3 regions of the Micromonospora sp. WMMD812 genome follow, and region 2 is predicted to be linked to each of the others. Evidence: riboswitches for the same ligand, from Rfam matches in the RefSeq annotation. Region 2 holds a riboswitch; each other region holds the start of a gene.

Region 1 (4,204 bases), 260 kb from region 2:
CAGGCCGTGCTTGCGACCGAGCAGGTCGGTCCCGCCGCCAAGGGGGGCCGGCGATGCCGACGGTGGGACCGCACCCGGCGGGCAGGGTCGCGCCGCGGGCATGCAGCGCTGCGAATACGTGTCGCGGGCGGGCACCGGTGCCGACGTCCATCGCAAGGGCAGGCGCGAGTCGGAAGCTATGCGCAGTGTGACGACGAGTCCTGAACAAACGTGCAGGCGCAGACTTGCGGTGGCGGCTTGCTACGGGTGGCGAGGAATAGTGCGGTTTGCGTGGTCTGATAGGGCGGTGGAACTACGGGAGATGCGGGCGTTCGTCGTGGTCGTCGAGGAAGGGAGTCTCTCCGCCGCTGCCCGTCGGCTGCACGTGACGCAGCCCGCGCTGTCCCAGACGATCAACGCCCTCGAACGGCAGCTCGGTTTGCGGCTCCTGGTCCGCAGCAGCACCGGCGTGCGGGCCACCGAGGCGGGCATGACCCTCCTGGCCGAGGCGCGGGCGGTTCTCGCGCGGTACGACCAAGCAGTGGCCGTCGTCAACCGGCATGCCTCGACGGGCGGCGGTATGCTGCGGCTCGGGATCCCGCTGGAGCTCCCGGCCGACCTGCTGACCCGGCCGCTCGCCGACCTCGCCGAGGCCCATCCAGAGACCCGGGTGCAGGTCCGGCACATGCCCACTGCGGCGCAGTTCGAGGCGCTGCACGCCGGAGATCTCGACGTCGGGCTGGTTCGGGAACACCCGATCGGCACGGACCTGGACGCCTTCCTGGTGGTGGAGGAACGGCTGGGCGTGCTGCTGGCAACGGAACGGGCCGCAGCGCTCGCCGGGCCGGACGGAATCCGGCTGGACGACCTCGCCGGGCTGAACTGGGTCGGATTCCCCCGGTCGGGCAGCCCCGCCTGGTACGACGAGCTGACCGCGATCCTGCGCAGCCACGGGCTGGATCTCGGACCCCCCGCACCCGAAGGGCAGGCGCTGATTCCCGAGGTGAAGCTGGCGGCGGTGACCGCCGGCGGAGCGTTCGCGCTGGCGCCGCCCGGATGGTCGCCGCCACTGCCCGGCACGATCACCTGGTCGGCACTGGTCGGGCACCCCCTGATCCGCCGCACGTGGGCGGTGTGGCCGGCCAGTTCCCGTCGGCGCGACCTCGGCCGGCTGGTCGCCGCCCTCGGGGCGCAGGGGACGGACCATCTCCCGGCGGCGGCCGAGGCCCGCCCATTATGACGGCCCGCCACGGACTTGTTTCCCGCCGCTCGGCACGTGCTGGTGACGGTGTAGGCCGAGACTGACGCGACGATCGACGCGGTTGATCTTGACCGTTATCTGTTCAAGCCATGGCACCCGCCGGCGGAGAGGCTGCATCCGATGCTGGACTCGCTGCTGGAGGCGTGGCCGGCCAGCGCGGCAACCGCCACTGACCAGAGCTAGCAGCCACGGTTGGCAACCTGAACTGCACCCGGGGCGTTTCGTCTGCGGTTCCACCGGACTCGTAAGGCCGTTGCCGACATCCTCATGGCCACGGGCCGCGAATCACAACGGATCAAACCGAACGGTCCGGCCCTACCGCAGGTTGAAATGTCGGATCAGAGCCGTCAGTACATCGACGAGAGTATGCCTGCGGGCCGATGGACGAGATCTCTGCCGTCGACCTCACCGCACCCGACGAAAGGTGTGCCCACTACGGGCGACCCAACGGCGCGCGTGGTCGAGCAAATCTTCCGCGCGGTGATCGACGCCACTGACGGTCGGTTTCTGCCAAGCCCCATTTACGCCCATGAAATTTCGATCGCTGCGGCAACCGCGGCCGTAGGACGGTGCGCCGATAAACGGCCCGGCCAAATCGCGCCGGACCATACTAGCTGAAGACGCTCTGTCGCGCGATTCGAGCGAGTTATAGCTGCCATAACGATGGAGCTTGCAGGCGAGAAGTCAAGTTTGTAGCGTCGTACGTCCGACCGGGTCGTCGAGTCATCTACGCGATGACGCTCGGGCCGGATCGCCCAATCGCGATCATGCGAGCCGGGAAAATCAACCGAACATCGGGGGTGCACCCGCGGGCCCGACGGTCATGGTCGGCCGCATCCTCCCGCCCGAACCCGTCAGCTAGTCCGGTAGGGCGACATCGGAAGGAGAAACGCATTTGTTCTGCTCTCCGGCTGGTCGACGCATAAATCTCCCACCCCGCCGTGCCATCCGGGGTGGCGTAAGGCCGTTTCGTCAACTGTTCTGGCCCATTACGTCCGATAATTGAGGCTATTCGAGGGATCATCGTGACTGAGGAACGTTCTCGCAATTTGTTTCGACGCGCCATGTTGCACCGCAGTCATAGAGTGGCGCCGCTGTTGGCCGTGCTGGTAACCGCCGCCACGGCCGCGGTGGCCAGCGCTCCTGGGCATGAGCCCACCGCTCCCGGCGCGGCAGCCGCCGCCTCGGGTTCGCTGGTCATGGCCGATGTCGCGCCCGCCAAGGCCACGGCCACGGCCGGGTCCGATCCGGCCACGGCCACCGCTCAACCCGCGGCTCCGACGGTCCCGTCCGAGAAGATCCTGGACACCTCGTTCGAGTATCAGATCAACTTCTACTATTGCGGACCAGCCGCGGTGCACAACGCACTGACTGCCCTCAGCATCGACGTCAGCCAGGAGAAACTCGCCGCCGGGCTGGGCACCACGGTCCACGGCACCGATTCCGCCTTCGACACGACCCGCATGCTCAATGACGCGATCGGTGCCGAGATGTACCAGACGAAGGAGATCACGGGTCAGGAAGCCACGCCCGCTCAGATGGACCAACTGCAGGCTGAGGTCGTACACGCGACCAGCAGCGGCCATGCCGTGGTGGCCAACGTCATCGGCGGCGCGACCGACGCCAGCGGGGTCTGGCACGACTTCGCGGGCGGCCACTACGTCACCCTCATCGGCTACAGCGACGATGGGCGCGCCGTGAAGGTCGCCGACGCCTCCGGCATGTATGGCTCCAACACCTACTGGATGAGCACGATCGACATGGCCAACTGGATCGCCACCCGCGGCTACTCCGCCTGACCGCACGCCCCGCGCGCGGCCGAGAGTGCCGCTCGCGGGGCGTGCCCGCTCCGTCTGGAGGGCTCCGACGTCCGGGTGGACGCAGATGGTGCCTGCGGTGAGGTCGAGGTCGCGGGCGAGGCCGACGAGTTCGCCCCAGCGCATGCCGGTGTAGGCGGCGGTGAGGATCATCACCCGCGGGCGACGATGGCGGCGACCTGCTCAGTGCTGGCGTGGGGGCGTTACGTGCGGATGCCCTTCTGGATTCGCAGCGCAATCGTGATCTTCAGGCTGGTGACGATCACTTGCCGGCGAGGCTGCTCCCTCAGGGGGGTGTCAAACGAACGGCACCTCTCTGTGTCAACCCGTCGGCAACAGAGAGGTCTCCGTGTCCGTGATCATGGTGCGATAGACGACGTCGGCGAGGCGTCGTTTGAGGCAGCGCATGGCTTCTTTGTGGGTCTTCCCGGCCGCGCGTTTGCGCTGGTAGTAGTCCCTGCCCGGGCTCGGCCGCTGGGTTTGGGTGATTGCCATGACGTGCAGGGCATAGTTCAGCTGGCGATCGCCACGGCGTCCGGGTCGCAGCGCACCCCCCGGGTACGCGCGAGATAGCTGGCCAACTCCGCTCGCAGTACGGGCAGGCCCGTCGGCTCGGGGTAGTCCAGCGTGCCGCGCGACGCCGTCGCCATGGCGCGGCGGACACTGGTCGCCCAGGCCGTTCGCGGGAACGAACCGAGATCAGGAATCCCCGGCCGCAACTCGATGACCGGCTCGGACGCCGTCGACGGCCGCGGTTGCCGCCGCGAGTCGGGCAGATCGTGGCGTACGTCCGCGACCTGGGTGCCCGAGCCGGGCGCCGACACCAGCCACCCTTCCGCCACCAGTTGCGCGTACGCCTGCACCACCGTGCCGCGGGCCAGGCCCAGGTCGGTGGCGAGGCTCCGGCTCCCCGGCAGACGTGAGCCGGCCCGCAACCGGCCGGTCCGGATGCTGTCCCGTAACGCGTTCTCCAGCGAACGACTCGGGAAGCCCGCTCCCCGATCGAACTCCAGGTGCAGGTCAAGTGACTCCGCCACCCGCCAACGATCTCATTCCTGAGGCAGCGGCGGCGTGTTCGGCAACGACACGGGCAGTTCGGTGCCGGCGGAACGCGCAGGCACCGTGACGGAAGGACGGCTACCTGGGG
Region 2 (4,204 bases):
TTCCGGTGATCGTCATTGAGCGGGGAGCGACGCGTTCGATGGTGCCGCCGGCGCGGACGTGGACCCGCAACCACGGGTCGACCGGCAGGCCGTCGGGGCGGAGCTGGGCGGCGTACTCGGTCATCGGCAGGTCCGGTCGGGTGTGCTTGCCGCTCGGACGGACCGGTGCGACCAGCGTGTCGTAGCCGCGCTTCGCCACGCCCTGGCGCATCGCGTCGAGCATCAGCGCGGACAGCCCGCCGCCGCGCCGGTCGGGGCGGATGCAGATCTCCAGCGCCGACACGATGTTGGTGTCGGCGCCGCTGAGCCGGTTGATGGCGGCCCGCTGGATCACCCGGTCCCAGCCGCCGTCGGGCAGTTCGTCCTCCGTCCAGCGGAACGGCACGGCGTACGCCCGCGCCACGGCGCGGCCCGGCTCGTCGGTGTCGATGGCGGCGAACACGAACTCCGGGTACAGGTCGTGGGCCACGGTGTAGTACACGGCGCCCATCGGATCCCAGAGCATGAACGGCGGCCACGCGCCCTCGAAGTCCTCGTCGAGCAGCGGGGCGACGTCCGGGCGGTCCGCCAGGCACACGATGTCGAGGGTCACGGCCGGAACCGTAGAGGGTCGACCCCCGGTGTGCACGGCATATTCGTGGCCGCAGCGCGTCAGGCGGCCGAGGCGGTCGCCTCCGACGCACGCGCCGCCGCGCCCGCTCGACGGGCCGCCGGCCGCACCGGAACGCCCGACCAGCCGGGGTAAGCCACCGTCTCGCCGGTCGCCTCCGCCGACTCCTCGGCCTGCGCGATCTGCAGCGCCCGCTGGGCGTTGTTCCACGGCGTGCACGGCCACGCCTCGCCGTCGCAGAGCAGGTTGCGACAGCCGCCCTCGCCGTCGGGCTCGTGCGCGTCGGCCACCCCGAGGGCGAGCCGCCACAGCAGTGGGTCGGTCACCCCGTCGGGACGGTCGGCGCTGTCGTTGTGGCTTGTCTCGGACATGGCGGTCCCCCTCAGATATCTGTGCCGCCCTACCTTCACCGCTGACTCCCCCCGGCAAACCTGGACAGCGCGGCGGCCTGACCTGCCCGGTTCCCGTCCACGAAATTCTCTCCGACGCTGTCGATCCGCCCGCACTCCGTTCGTCGGCATGTCACAGCCGTCACGAAAGGACGCCGCCCATGAGATCAACCGTCGCCATCCGTCATGGAAACACCCCGGTCCGTCACCGCCGAACCCGGCTCCTGCTGACCTGCGGCACCCTCGCCGGTCTGGTCTTCCCCGTCCTGTCGTTCGCGCAGGCCCTCACCCGGCCCGGCTTCGACCTCCGTCGGCACGCGATCAGCGCCCTCACCCTGGGTGACCTCGGCTGGCTGCAGACAGGGGCCTTCGTCGTCACCGGTCTGCTTTCCGGCGCGTTCGCGGTGGGTCTGTGGCAGGCGCTGCGGCCCGGCCGGGCGGGCACGGCCGGGCCGGTGCTGGTCGCGGTGTACGCCGTGGCGATGGTCGGCGGTGGCATCTTCCGACCCGACCCCGCGTTCGGTTGGCCGCCCGGCGCCCCCGACGGGCTGCCCGACCAGATCAGCACGGGCAGCGTCCTGCACACGGTCTGCGGCGCCGCCGCGTTCCTCTCGCTGATCGCGGCCGGCCTGCTGTTCGCCCGCCGTTTCGTCGGCCAGCAAAGACCTGGGTGGGCGGCCTACAGCGCCGCCAGCGGCGTCGCCGCGTTCGTGCTCACCGTCCCGCCGTGGGGCGAGCAGAGCGCGAGCCTCCGTTTCGCCGCCGGAGCGGTGATCATCTCCGGCTGGCTCGTCGTCCTCGCGCAGCTGGTCCGTGCGGAGGACGAGTGACACCGGCCAAGGTCGCCGGATCCGACGGCGCCATGGCCGCGCGCCGCCATGGCACCACCGGCGGGTCACTTGCACGGCCGGGCGGGGTTCGCAACCCGAGGCGGCACCGTCCCGCGTGGACCGGTAAAGAGATTCACACGAAGTGGGCGATCGCCGCCAACGGTGCCTAACGACGGTCGAGTTCGCGAACGCGGACACCGAGACCGGTAACGCCTAATCCTGCCGCCGGTCGTCGGCACTCGTCACCCGGGCAGGAGCGGGGGACCCAGGTTCCTCGGTGCCCAGCGGACCGCTCGCGGCACCTCGGGGTGAAGCCGCCCACCGGCGGCCGGGCTCCTCGGCCCGAACCCGACAGCTCACCTCGTCGGCGTGGAGGACACATCACCATGTCAGCTACGTACAACGCCCGCCACCGGGCCGTGAACACCCGCCGCGTCGTCGTCGGCACCCTCGCGGCCGGGGCCGTCACCGGCGCCGTCGTTCTCTTCGGTACGGCGGCACCCGCCCAGGCCGCGGTCAACTGGGACGCCATCGCCCAGTGCGAGTCCGGCGGCAACTGGCACATCAACACCGGCAACGGCTACTACGGCGGCCTCCAGTTCTCGCAGAGCACCTGGAAGGGCTACGGCGGCACCAGGTACGCCGCCCGCGCCGACCTCGCCAGCCGCGGCGAGCAGATCGCCGTCGCCGAGAAGGTGCTCGACGGTCAGGGCATCGGTGCCTGGCCGACCTGCGGGAAGAAGGGCGGCTCGACGTCGAAGTCCACCGGCAAGTCCACCACGACGTCGGAGCGGTCGTCCGGCGGCGCGAAGTCGGGCGGGGAGAATTCCGGCACCCGCGGCGACCGGCGCAGCGCGCCGACGACCAGCGGTGACGCGTACGTCGTGCGGCCCGGCGACACGCTGTCGCAGATCGCGGACGCCCACGACGTGTCCGGTGGCTGGGAGTCGCTCTACCAGCGCAACAAGCAGGTCGTCGGGGACGACCCCGGCCTGATCTTGCCGGGCCAGCGGCTCAGCCTCTGACAACCTCGCGCGACGCAGGCTCCGGTCCGCGGGCTCGTCATCCTGGTTCGGGATCCGGGTTCGCGGACCGGTGACGGTGGCTCTGGCCCGGTGGATCCGTCCACCGGGCCAGAGCCTTGTCCGGGCGTCCGGGGCCGGTCCGGCGGATCGTGCCGGACCGGCCCCTGGTCCCGAGAAGGGACTCAGCGCTTGAGCGTGAAGGTGAAGTCGCCGGAGAGCTTGCCGCTCAGCCGGACAGCCGAAACGACCTTCCCCTCCGTGACCAGTCGCTCGACCTCGGCCCGGGAAAGACCGCAACCTTCAGCGATCAGTCGCAGCGGCCGGACCGGGATCCGCGCCGCGAAGCGGACCGAGACGTCGACCACCTCGCGGTCCAGGTGATCCGATCCGCCGGTGTCGAGGCGCCAGGCGTTGTCCCAGTCCAGGGCGATGCGATTACGACGCCGCACGACCGGATCCTGGAGCAGCTCAGCTGTCAGGCCAGGGTCGTTGTCATGCAGCCGGTCCAGCAGCTCAGGTCGTACGGAGCGCACAGTCATCCGCTCCAGGACCGTGAGCTTCGCCGTTTCCCCGCAACCGGTACAGAGCACGAGGAGCCAGGCGTCGATCAGCTTGTGGTTAGCGTTGACGCGAAATTTGCCGCTTGCCTGGAAGCGCCCGGACGCGCACGTGTGGCAACGGCGGAGAACGAGCGGCAGGCAGGTGGGCACGACAACCCAGTTATTGAGCACAGAAGTACACCGGTTCCAGTGAGAAGTCCGCAGCAAAAAGGAGCGCGGCGCAGATGCGCGACGCGCGACAGATCAGCGCTCGGGAGGTCTCACAGGGTGTACAACGGCACGTCCTTGCCTAGACGACCTGGTTCGGCAGCACGGTAATGGCGCACAGCGGCGCTGTTCCACCGGTTTTTGGACTAGGCGAAGTGGTGGATGTGGCCGCCCCGGCCCGCGTACGCCGGCCAGCCGTGTTCGGCCAACGCGTCCGCGCCGCGGGCCACGAACGACAGCCACGCCGCGCGCAGCGGGGCGCTCCGGTCGGTCACCTCGGCCCAGCTCTGACCGGCGAGCATCGGCGCCTGCCCCCACGCGGCCTCGTCGCCGAACAGCAGCGGCAGGTCGCTGCAGTGGCACGCCCGGTACGGCGACGTCGAGCCCGCGCCGTCGATGCGGTACGCGAAGACCCGCGCGCCGGCCGCCGCCAGCTGACGTGCGAACCGCATCGTGGGCCGGGCGAAGACGCGTCGGGTCGCCAACCCGATCAGCCCGTCCTCGGCGGCACGTCCGACCAGCGGCACGCGCCGGGACAGCGGACCGCCGGCGAGGAAGTACGCGATCTCCCGGTGCGTGGTGC
Region 3 (4,204 bases), 650 kb from region 2:
CCCGCCGATCCGGCCGAGTCGGGGGTGTCGGGCCGGACGCCCACCGACCAGGCCGGCCCGCCCGCCGTGCCGGCCCCTCGCGGGGGAGTCGTCACAGCCGACGAACGGGCGGCGTACGCCGACACGCGCTGACGCCGTCCACGCTGGTCGGAGCCCTCGGCGCGGCGAATCCGACACGCCCGGCACCGATGCGACGAGGCGGCACCGACGGTAGCGTGGTCACGTGCTTCCCGTCGCGCTCACCTGTCCCCTGTGGTGGGTGGCGCGGTGGGCGACGCGGCTGCTGACCAGCCTCGCCGTCGCCGGCGCGCTGACCCTCGGGGCGGCGACGGCACCGGCGGCATCGGCGGCACCCGAGGCGCCGCCGGTGACTGTCGGCGGGCGACCGTCCACACCCGGCGGTCCGCTGCCGTGCGCCAGTGTCGAGCTGGCCCGCACCGCCGGTCCGGGCACGGCGGTCCCGCCGCACGCGCCGGCCGACGCCCGGCCCGGCGTGGTCCACGCCCAGGTCGACGCCCTCCCCGGCGGGCTCCCCGCGGTGGCCGCCGCACCGGCACCGGCGTCCGCCGTCGCGGCCCAGCAGCGGGCGCCGCACGCGCCCGCCCCGGCCGTCCGGGCGCCGCGCGCGCCGCCGGCCGCCTGACCCGTCCGCGGGAACGTTCTCCCGCCGTACCTGTCGAACCCTGCCCACCGCACCCCCGGCCTCCCTCGTGCTCCGCACCCGCCCGAGCGCCGGTGGTCGTGCGGTTCCCCCGCATCCGCAGCCCGTGAGGTGCCGCCATGGAGAAGACCGTTCTCTACCAGTTTCTGATCGAGGTGCCGCAGGCCGCCGCCATCTGGTCGGCCCTGCTGGTGCTCGCGCTGACCGTGCTCACCGTGCTGGCGGCGCGCCCGCACCGCGACCGCCCGGACGACGGCCCGTCCGCCGGGGGGCCGAGCGACCGGGAGCTGGCCGAGACCGAGGCCGCCGACCTGTCCCGGTACGCCGAGGAGGTGGCCGTCGCGGCGGCCGGGGCCGCGCAGACCGCCCGTCGCCGCCGGGCCGACTGGCTGGCCGCCCAGACCGACGCCGAGCGGGCCTGGGCGGCGTACGACGCGGCGGAGAGCGCTGCCCGGCGGTTCGCCGGCGCGGCTGCCCTGCCGACGCCTCGGACCCCCCGCACACCGGCCGAGTACGCGGCGAGGGAGCGGTACCTGCACCGGGCTGCCACGGCCGCGCACTGGCGCGGGGATCTGACCCTGCGGCAGCTCGGTGACGTGTTCGGCCACCGCAACGGCTGGGACGCCCGCCGGCACCCGGTCGAGCAGGAGGTGCTGCTGGCACGGATGCTCCGGGACGGCAGGCGGGCCGACTACCGGGCCGCGGCGGAGCGGGAGCGCGCGGCGTGGCGGGCCGCGGAGTTGGCCGCCGAGGCGGCACGTAGCCTCGCCGCCGAGGCGTACGCGGCGACGGCCCGCCTTCGGCCGCTCCGGGTCCCGGCGGCCCGCCGGGAGCCCGCGGCACCGCGCCCGGCCGCCGCGCGGCGTTGGCGTCCGGCCCGGGTGGGTTGACGGCGGGGATGTTCCGTGAGCCCGGTCACAGATCGGTGGAAACGGTCAGCCGGTACAGGGCGCACCAATTCCGGGCCGATTCCGGCGAGGTTGCCGACGACCCGTCCGGTTGTCGCCCTCGGGTGCCACGAGAACTGCCTGTCCCATTGAGGCACGACAGTGTCCGTACGCACGGAAAAGATTTCCATGATCGACGTTTACGCAGGTGAGATGGGGTTGGCAGGGTGAGTACCGACCAGTAGTGTCGGCCCGTCCGGTGCGGTAATCGATCGCAAGAGGCGACGCCGCGCCGACCCGCCTAATCGTGATCCACGAGCCGGGGACCCATAAGTACGTCCGGGGTGAATCCGCGAGCCACAGCCCGCGGTAGGGCGATCTTCCCGCCCGAATCCGTCAGCTAACCCGGTAGGCGGTGTCGGAAGGAGTTCCATCCTCGTGCAGCACCCTTTCATCCCCCGCTGGTCCCCGCCCCTCCACGGCATCGCGGTGCCGACGCTCGCCCGTCCCGTGACGGCGAGCTGATCCCGGCAGCCGCCCTTTCCGCCCGGGCCACCGGGCGCTTCCCCTGAGCGGTCCACCACCCGCGGACGACGTCCGCGCGGTCGCGCCTGCCCATGTCCCGGCTCCGGCGCGGTGCACCGCTCTCCCCCTGAGCCCGTGGAGGATCTTGTGAAGCACACCCTGAAGCGCCAGCTTCGCCGTCTCGCCACCCAGCGTCCGTTCCAGGTCGTCGCGGCGTCCGCCGCGGCGCTGGTGATCGCGTCCAGCACCGGCGCGCTGCTCAGCACCGCCGACGACGCGCCCGCCACCCAGCAGGCCTCGGCCGCCGTCGCCGAGCTGCGCAGCGACACCGTCGCCTCCCGCGGCCAGGAGCGCACCACCCCCTCGGCCAGCGGCTCCCCGTCGACCAGCGCCCCGTCGTCGAGCGCGTCGCCCGCCGCGAAGAAGGCCGCCGACCCGGACCTGACCCGCAAGCCGGAGCCGCCGAAGCCGCCGGCCAGCAAGATCCTGGACTACGACTACCAGGCGCAGACGACCTACTTCTACTGCGGCCCGGCCGCCACCCGTAACGCGCTCAGCGCCGCCGGCGTCGACCGGAGCCAGGACGACCTGGCCGCCCAGCTCGGCACCACCGAGATGGGCACCAACTCCGCCGAGGACACCACCCGCGTGTTGAACGCCGTCGTCAAGGGCAACCCGTACCGGACCCGGATGTTCCCGAACGCGCCGAGCCCGGCCCAGATGGACCAGCTCCAGGCCGACGTGGTCAACGCGATCACCGACGGGCGCGGCGTGGTCGCGAACATCGTCGGCGACGCCACCGACACCAACGGTGGCTGGCACTCCTTCTCGGGCGGGCACTACATCGCCGTGGTCGGCTACCGGGACAACGGCCGGACCGTCAAGATCGCCGACTCGGCGAACCCGGCGCTCCCGTCGTACTGGATCACCACCATCGACCTGGCGAACTGGATGACCAGCCGCGGCTACTCCGCCTGACCGTCCGCGCCTCCGTCGGGCGCCGGCACCCCGCACGGGGGCCGGCGCCCGATGTCGTTTCCGCGCCGCCCGATGTCGGATGCGCTACCCGCCATCTGCCGGCCGCCTCTCGCCCGACGCGCCGGCCCGGTGGCAGACTGCGGTTCATGGTCGATGACACCCGCGCCCGCGCCGACCGCCCGCCCGTCCTGGTGCTCCTGCACGGCATGGGCGCCACGGGTGAGGTGTGGCTGCCCTGGGCGCCGCTGCTCGAACGTTGGTGGCCGGGCCGGTGGCTGGCGCCGGACCTCGCCGGCCACGGCTGGGCGCCGCCGCTGCCGGGGTACTCCTTCGCCGCACTGGCCGACCGGGTCGCCACCGCGCTCGCGCCGACGGACCGCCTGGTCGTGTTGGGGCACTCGCTCGGTGGGGTGGTCGGTCTGGCCCTGGCCGCCCGCGCCGGCGGGCTGCCCGTGGACGCGGTGATCGGCCTCGGCATCAAGGCCGTCTGGTCGGAGGCCGAGCTGGCCAAGGCCCGCGACCTCGCCGACCGCCCGGTCACCTGGTTCGCCAGCCGGGACGAGGCGGCCCGCCGCTACCTGCGCGTCTCCGGCCTGGCCGGGCTGCTCGCCCCGGACCACCCGGTGGTCGAGGGCGGGCTGCGCCAGGTCGACGGGCGGTGGCGGCTGGCGATGGACCCGGGGGCGTTCGCGGTGGGCGAGCCGAACCTGCCGGCCCTGCTGGCCGCCACGGACGTGCCGGTCCTGCTCGCCCGGGGCGAACACGACCCGATGGTCACCGACGCACAGCTCAAGGAGTTGGGCGTGCCGGTGGCCACCCTGCCCGGGCTCGGGCACAACGCCCACGTCGAGGACCCGGCCGCGGTGCTCGCGCTGGCCGACCCGTACCGCTGAGCCGCGCCCCGAGCCGGCGGCCACCGCTCTGCGGCGGCCGCCAGCTCGGGGAGGCGACGGCTCAGGCGGTGGGGGACAGGGGCGCCGCGTCCGGCTCCACGGGCGGGGCGATCCGCGGGGCCGGCGGGCTCCAGCCCGGCTCCAGCTCCCGCCGTGCGGCGTCCAGGAACGCGTCGGCGTACGACGCGGCCGGGAAGTCGCCGAGGTAGCGCCGCCGGGTGGCCCAACGCTCCGGCGCCAGCGGGTCGGCGCCGAGCAGC

What was found. Region 2 has a riboswitch for cyclic di-AMP ahead of O7603_RS08445 (transglycosylase family protein). Riboswitches for the same ligand answer to the same signal wherever they lie in the genome.
Region 1: another riboswitch for cyclic di-AMP. It lies ahead of O7603_RS07320 (C39 family peptidase); the one in region 2 lies ahead of O7603_RS08445 (transglycosylase family protein).
Region 3: another riboswitch for cyclic di-AMP. It lies ahead of O7603_RS11295 (C39 family peptidase); the one in region 2 lies ahead of O7603_RS08445 (transglycosylase family protein).

What each region holds. Positions count from the first base shown of each region.
Region 1 is NZ_CP114904.1:1,587,548-1,591,751, forward strand. It holds gene O7603_RS07315 (LysR family transcriptional regulator) at 287-1,219, shown strand; cyclic di-AMP (ydaO/yuaA leader) riboswitch at 1,983-2,129, shown strand; gene O7603_RS07320 (C39 family peptidase) at 2,266-3,039, shown strand; gene O7603_RS07325 (hypothetical protein) at 3,379-3,552, opposite strand; gene O7603_RS07330 (GntR family transcriptional regulator) at 3,570-4,094, opposite strand.
Region 2 is NZ_CP114904.1:1,848,631-1,852,834, reverse strand. It holds gene O7603_RS08460 (N-acetyltransferase) at 1-592, opposite strand, end outside; gene O7603_RS08455 (hypothetical protein) at 652-981, opposite strand; gene O7603_RS08450 (DUF998 domain-containing protein) at 1,161-1,829, shown strand; cyclic di-AMP (ydaO/yuaA leader) riboswitch at 2,030-2,213, shown strand; gene O7603_RS08445 (transglycosylase family protein) at 2,216-2,854, shown strand; gene O7603_RS08440 (DUF1062 domain-containing protein) at 3,037-3,564, opposite strand; gene O7603_RS08435 (carboxylesterase family protein) at 3,768-4,204, opposite strand, start outside.
Region 3 is NZ_CP114904.1:2,497,990-2,502,193, reverse strand. It holds gene O7603_RS11310 (acyltransferase family protein) at 1-132, shown strand, start outside; gene O7603_RS11305 (hypothetical protein) at 224-643, shown strand; gene O7603_RS11300 (hypothetical protein) at 781-1,551, shown strand; cyclic di-AMP (ydaO/yuaA leader) riboswitch at 1,837-1,978, shown strand; gene O7603_RS11295 (C39 family peptidase) at 2,209-3,051, shown strand; gene O7603_RS11290 (alpha/beta fold hydrolase) at 3,198-3,944, shown strand; gene O7603_RS11285 (CDP-glycerol glycerophosphotransferase family protein) at 4,006-4,204, opposite strand, start outside.